Regions from separate parts of the Pseudomonas sp. NPDC089401 genome, predicted to be linked through region 1. Evidence: riboswitches for the same ligand, from Rfam matches in the RefSeq annotation. Region 1 holds a riboswitch; the other holds the start of a gene.
What was found. Region 1 has a riboswitch for cobalamin ahead of ACIP21_RS10155 (TonB-dependent receptor). Riboswitches for the same ligand answer to the same signal wherever they lie in the genome.
Positions count from the first base shown of each region.

Region 1 (3,398 bases):
TAACGCTCGTCCACGTACCGCGCACCAATCCCGGCCTCCACCTGCTGGCCAAAGCCTTTGCTCAGCCACAGGTTGGCCGTGCGCCGCGGCACATTGGCCGGGCGGTTGCCGGCGCGGTCCAAGGCCACATCACCGACCACCTCGTCGAAATCGTCGTACCTGGCCCGCACCAGCGAGGCATTGGCCGACACCTGCCACTGGTGCGGCAACGCCAGCTCCAGCGACGCTTCCAGGCCATCGGAGGTCTGCTGCCCGGCCTGCTGCGCCTCGTGGGTGATCGGGTCATCCACCAGCAGTTTCTTCTTGACGATATGGAACGCCGCCAGGGTCCACTCGCCACGGCCGTCCCAGAAGCGCTGCTTGAGGCCCAGCTCGGTCTGCTTCGCTTCGGTCAGGTCGTAGTGCATCGCCGTCGGGCTGAGGCTGACCAGGTTGTCCACGCCGTCCTCGCTGGTGGCGTACTGGCCGTACAGCGACAGCTCGTCATTGACCGCGAACACCAGCCCGGCGCGCCAGTTGCCGCCTTGCAGGCTGCGGTCGCTGCGGCTGCCGTCGATGAGGTTGTCGCGGTCGATGTGGTTCTGGTCGCGGCGCACCCCGGTCACCAGCGACAGACGCTCGGTCAGTTGCAGGCGGTTCTCGGCGAACAGGGCGAAGGTGTGGGTGGTCGACAGCGTCTGCGGGCGGGTCGGCGAGTCACTGTGGAACCCGCCCGGGGTCGGCTGCCACGGGTCGATGTAGTCGCCGCCCACGTCGTTGTAGGGCCGGTTGCTGTCGACGTTGAAACGTACCTTGTTGTACTCGACACCGACCAGGGTCTTGCTCGCCATGCCCAGCAGGCTGTGGTCGAAGGTGAAGGTCTGGCGGTCGCCGATCTGCTCCTGGTTGTGGCGGATCTCCAGGAAACTCTGGCGCTCCAGCTGTTCGCGGTCGGCATCCCAGCTGTAGTTCTCGGCGTTGCGCCAGTGGCGACGGCTCTTGATGTAGTACAGCTGGTTGCTGGCGCTGAGCTGGTCGTTGATCGCCCAGTCGGTGGTGAAACGGGTCCACTCGTCGTGGTAGCGCTGGATATCGTTGTGGATGTTGTAGTTCTTCTTGCGCAGGCTGCTGCGGTACTCGCCGTCGATCAGCGGCGTGCCGTAGTAGTTGGCCGGCTGGGCATCACCGCGCTCATGGGCGAGGGTGAAGCTCAGGTCGTCGCTGGCATCGAAGCGCAGCGCGGCGCTCAGGGCCAGGCTGCGCGAATCGGTGCGGTCGACCCAGCCGTTGCCGGCTTGCTGGTCGAGGGTCAGGCGGTAACTCAGGCGCTCGCTGAGGCTGCCGCCACTGTCCAGGCCCAGCTGCTGGCGGTCCCACGAACCGTAGCCCAGGCGCAGGTGGTTGCGGATGTCGCCTGCAAACGGCTTTTTCGGCACCACGTTGACCACCGCGCCGGTGGCGCCTTCGCCATAAAGCACCGAGGCCGGGCCGCGGATCACGTCGATGCGCTCGACCATCCACGGGTCGGTCGGGAAGGTCTGGGTGCCGGCGCCGGTGTACAGGCGCGCGCCGTCGAACAGGGTCATCACCGAGCCGTGGCCGGTGAAGCCGCGTGCCGACAGGCCGGTGCCGCCGTCGCCTGGGTTGCCGATGAAGGTGATGCCCGGGGAGCGGGTCACCGCGTCCTGTACCGTGAGGTTGTTGCGCTGCTCGATCTCTGCCGCGGTGATGCTGCTGGTACTGGCCGGGGTTTCCAGGGCGCTGAGGTTCAGCCGTGAGCCGGCCTCGGTCGGCGTGGCCAGGTCGATGCGTTGTTGGTCATGCTGGCCGGTGATGGCCGTGGAGGGCAGGGCAATCGCTTGATCGTCGGCGAGGGCTGGGAGTGCGACGGCCAGGCAGGCCGCCAGGGGGTGAAGCTGGATGAATCGGGACATGTCGTTCCACTGCTGCAGGAAAGAATGGATCCCGGTGGAAAACACGCAAAGGCGAACCGCGCACGCAGGCGCGCGCACGGATACCGGCCTGCGCCCGCCCACCGCGGGTTGCCAAGTGAGGCTTCAGGCCGGTCTCCGGGCTTGCGAGGGTCATGAGGCCTTCACCTTCCCATGCTGGCGCACAGTGGTGTGTCGAAGGCATCGCTCGCTTACCGTTGCGGGGGCAGCGCCGGACTTGTCTTGCGAAAAGACGCACCGGCTTCCCGTTTCACCCTGCGCGCGGCGGCGCAGGGCACCTGAAACTGGCGTGCATCTGACCATTGAACGGGCGGTACGTCAAATCGTGATCAAGGGGCACCTGCGCGGGAAGACGACTTGGTGAATCATGAGGTTGTGCGCTTGTATCGATTTTTTTTCGAACTTTCCCGACAGCCCGAATCTCGAACCGAACGTTCGTCATTCGTATTCCTGTCATGGAGACCGCACGCATGCCCGCTCGCCACCTGCTTCGCCACACCTGCCTGTTCGCCCTGCTCGGCAGCCCGCTGCTGGCCACCGCCGCCCCCAGCCCGGACCCGCTGTTCAGCGTCGGCCTGCTGGGTGCCTACGACAAATTCAAGTTCGAGGGCGGTAGCGAAAGCGACAAGGAACACCTCGGCCAAGGCGGCGTGTTCGCCACCTTCGGCAACAAGCTGACGGCCGAGTCCGGCTTCATCTACCAGATCGGCGCCGAGGCCAAGTACGGCAAGAAGAACGACAACAAGCTCAAGGAGGCCCAGGCCGACCTCGACCTGGGCTGGCGCGCGGCGCTGGATGCGCGCAACTTCGTCGATGTGATCGTCGGCGGTGGCTACAGCTGGACACGCTTCGAGCCCGAGATCAACGACCTGGATACCAGGCTCACCTACAAGTCGCCGTTCGCCAAGGCGGCGCTGGGCTACAACCACCAGTTCGATGCCTCGACCCTGCGTGTGGAAGTGGGTGCCCGGCACACCATCGATGGCCGTGCGCGGCTTAAGGTGGATGATTTCGGCAGCGACAGCGTGGACATGAAGGACCGCACCAATCCGTATGCCGAGGTGACCTTGCTGATGAACCAGCAGGGCGGCATGCCGGTGCAGGCGGGGGTGTATTACACCCGTACCGAGTACAAGCTCGATGAGGATTCGCCAGTGGCCGACAACACCAAGCTCAAGCGTGACGAGTTCGGTTTCAAGGTGGGCCTGGCGTTCTGAGGCTGATGCATAGACCTCACCGGCCTCTTCGCGGGTGAACCCGCTCCCACAGGTTCTGCACTGCCCTCAGGCTTGGTGGGAATCCTGTGGGAGCGGGTTTACCCGCGAAAGGGCCCTCACAGGCTAACGCCCACGACGCCGCGACACCCGGGCCTCGATGTTCTTGCGCCCGATCAGCAGCGGCGGCTTTTCCACCACCGGCTCATCGGCCAGCCACTTGTACATCACCAGGCAATCGACCAGCCCCAGG
Region 1 is NZ_JBIVIA010000003.1:608,453-611,850, reverse strand. Features, by position in the region: gene ACIP21_RS10155 (TonB-dependent receptor) at 1-1,913, opposite strand, end outside; cobalamin riboswitch at 2,022-2,228, opposite strand; gene ACIP21_RS10150 (outer membrane beta-barrel protein) at 2,402-3,148, shown strand; gene ACIP21_RS10145 (GNAT family N-acetyltransferase) at 3,272-3,398, opposite strand, start outside.

Region 2 (3,398 bases), on a different contig from region 1:
GCTCAGGGCGAGTGCGCAGCTTTCGGCGACGCCCCAGCAGCCACAATGGGCAAAGGCGGTCGCGGAACGATGGCTCAGGTGGGGCTCGAATACCTGCAACAGGGCGGCGTCGAACAGCACCAGCGGCACGCCGAGGCGCTCGGCCAGCAGGCGCAAGCCAGGCTCATCGGCTTTCAGGCTGATGCTGGCGACGCCTTGCACGGCAGCCAGCGGCAGGCCTTGGCAGGCCAAGGACTGCTGCAGGAGGCTGGCAAGTTCGTCGACCGAGCAGCCCCGGCGGCAACCGAAACCGGCGTACAGCGCCGGTTGCAGGTGGGCGTGCGGCATCAGGCGTGGCTGGAGCGACGATACAGCCAGGCGCTCAGCAGGCCCAGGGCCAGCCAGAAGGCGGCGTTGGTCAGCCACGAGGCGACCTTGAACTGGGTTTCCAGGGCTTCGGGTGCCAGGCTCTCGTGCACTTCAGGTTGCGGCGCGCCGATCACGTGCGGCACAACCAGCAGCACTGCGCCAACAACCTTGAGCAGCCAGTGGCGAGCGAACACCAGCAAGGCCAGGCCTAGTGCGGTGGCGGCGGCGGTGCCGATCCACCAGGCCTGGCGCTGGCCGAGGTCGGCGGCGGCAGTGCCAGGCAACTCCGGTGGCAAGCCCAGGGTCGGCGCCAGGCAGAACACGGCGAAGCCCGCCAGGCCCCAGAGCGCGCCGGTGCTGACTCGGCCGGGTTCGCGCAGGCTGTAGAGGGCGGCGAGGATCAGGGCGAAACCGACGGCGACGACCAGGTTCCCGCCCGTGGTCGAGAGGACGCGCTGCCAGCCGTCTTCCGGCGACCAGGCTTCGGCGCTGTGCTCATGGGCGGCGCCGGCTTCGCCGGCATGGTCGTGGTGCTCGGCGGCAGGCGCGGCCGATTCGTAGGTTTCTGCCTGGAGGATAAGCGGCGCGACCCAGAAGCTCTGCAGCAGGGTCAACAGCAGCGCGGCGAGCAGGCCGCTGAACCCGGCAGTGCGGGCGATACGGGTGATCATGGCAGGCCTCAGTGGCAGGGGAACGCGGCGCTGTGACGGGTATCGTGGGCGGCGTTGTGCACCGCCTCGATGTGCGAGAAGCCGGCGAAGTACACCAGGCAAAGGCCGAGCAGGCTGGCGCCGACGGCGATGACCAGGCGCTGGCTGAGGGTGACGGGGGTGGCGATGCTGTGTTTGGCACTGGTGACGGGCATGACGCGATCCTCTGCTTTGTTGTGTGATGGCAACGGACAGGCGCGACATTCCCGGGCGCAATGCGCCCGAGGGAATGCGACAGCGCCCGCCCACCGCGGGGTGTTCATGAACGTCAGGCCGGTCTCCGGGCTTGCGAGGAAGAGCAGGGCTCCTTGGCAAGCGTCACCTTCCCATGCCGGACGACGTGGCACAGTGGTCTTGACGCTTCGCTCGCTTACCGTTGCGGGGGCAGCACCGGATTGGCCCGGCCCTTGGAGAGGGCCTGCGGCGCACCGGTTTCCCGTTTCACCCCCGATGGGGGCACCTGGACGCAAGGCGTAAGGAGAGCACGGGGCGGGGGAGGCGTCAATTGGTTGCTGCAAGGGTGACGGACCTCTGGCAGCTCTCACGCCCATCCGCCAGTTGACCACCCGCGCCCCCCCGCGTAGCCTTGCCGCTTCGAGGTTCTTCGGCCACGCCGAAGCTAAGACGGGAACGCGGTTCAAGCCGCGGCTGCCCCCGCAACTGTAGGCACCGGCAACGGATCGACACAGCCACTGCGCCAAGGCGCGGGAAGGCGTCATCCCGCCAGGCCCTGTCCCGGACAGCGGCGCTGGAACGGTGCAAGCCAGGAGACCTGCCTCGTCACGCTTTCGACTTTCAACCGGGCGGGGTGATCCGGTGGCGAACGAGCCCGGCTGGCAAGGCCTGCGGCTCTCGTCCCGCATGCCCGCGCCAACCTGCCAAGGGCAACGCGACATGAAAACACTGGCCAAGCTCCCCGTCACCATCGTTACCGGCTTCCTCGGCTCGGGCAAGACCACCTTGCTCCGCCACATGCTCGACAACGCCCAGGGCCGCCGCATCGCGGTCATCGTCAACGAGTTCGGCGAACTGGGCATCGATGGCGAGATCCTCAAGCAGTGCAGCATCGGCTGCACCGAGGAAGAAGCCAGCGGCCGCGTCTACGAGTTGGCCAACGGCTGCCTGTGCTGCACCGTGCAGGAAGAGTTCTTCCCGGTCATGCGCGAGCTGGTGGCCCGCCGTGGCGACCTCGACCACATCCTCATCGAAACCAGCGGCCTGGCCCTGCCCAAACCCCTGGTGCAAGCCTTCCAGTGGCCGGAAATCCGCAATGCCTGCACGGTTGACGCGGTGATCACCGTGGTCGACAGCCCGGCCGTGGCCGCCGGCACCTTCGCCGCCTACCCGGAGCAGGTCGACGCGCAACGCAAGCTCGACCCCAACCTGGACCACGAATCGCCGCTGCACGAGCTGTTCGCCGACCAACTGGCCAGTGCTGACCTGGTGGTGCTGAACAAGGCCGACCTGATCGATGCCGCGGGCCTGGCCAAGGTCCGCAGCGAAGTCGCCGAAGAACTGCCGCCGGCGGTCAAGGTGATCGAGGCCAGCAGTGGCCGCCTGCCGCTGGAGGTGCTGCTGGGCGTGGGCGCCGAGTCCGAGGCGCATATCGATGGCCGCCGTACCCACCATGATTCCCACCACGACGGCGACGATCACGATGACCATGATCACGACGCCTTCGACTCCATCTCGATCGACCTGCCTGAGGCCGAAGAAAGCCTGTTGCTCGACGCCCTGACCCAGCTGGTGAGCGAATTCGGCATCCTCCGTGCCAAGGGCTTCGCCGCCATCCCCGGCAAGCCGATGCGCCTGCTGGTGCAAGGGGTGGGCAGCCGTTTCGACAAGCACTTCGACCGCGCCTGGCGCGCCGACGAGCCGCGCATCACCCGCCTGGTGCTGATCGGCCAGGACCTCGACGCTGCACAGCTGGAGGCGCGCCTGCGCCAGACCCTGGGCGCCTGATCCATGCACCTGCTGCGGACCCAGCCCGGCGGCTTCGTGCCGGACGACAGCATCGCCGACCTCGGCCAGACACCCGCCGAGCTGGTGATTCTCTGCAGCGGCGACTCGCACCTGGCGTTGCTCGCCGAAACCGCCGAGCTACTGCCGGACGACTACCCCAGCCTGCGCCTGGCCAACCCGATGCAGGTGCAGAACCACGCCTCGGTCGACCTCTACGTCGATGAGGTGCTGCGCCATGCCAAGGTGATCCTGGTGTCGCTGCATGGCGGCGTCGGCTACTGGCGCTACGGCGTCGAGCAGCTTGTCGAACTGGCAGCGCGTGGCGTGCAACTGATCCTGGTGCCGGGCGACGACCGACCGGATCCGGAACTGACCGGC
Region 2 is NZ_JBIVIA010000013.1:72,145-75,542, reverse strand. Features, by position in the region: gene ACIP21_RS24585 (cobalamin biosynthesis protein) at 1-327, opposite strand, end outside; gene ACIP21_RS24580 (CbtA family protein) at 327-1,019, opposite strand; gene ACIP21_RS24575 (CbtB domain-containing protein) at 1,028-1,213, opposite strand; cobalamin riboswitch at 1,312-1,537, opposite strand; cobalamin riboswitch at 1,639-1,853, shown strand; gene cobW (cobalamin biosynthesis protein CobW) at 1,953-3,020, shown strand; gene cobN (cobaltochelatase subunit CobN) at 3,024-3,398, shown strand, end outside.
Region 2: linked by a shared signal. The riboswitch ahead of cobW (cobalamin biosynthesis protein CobW) and the one ahead of ACIP21_RS10155 (TonB-dependent receptor) in region 1 are both predicted to bind cobalamin.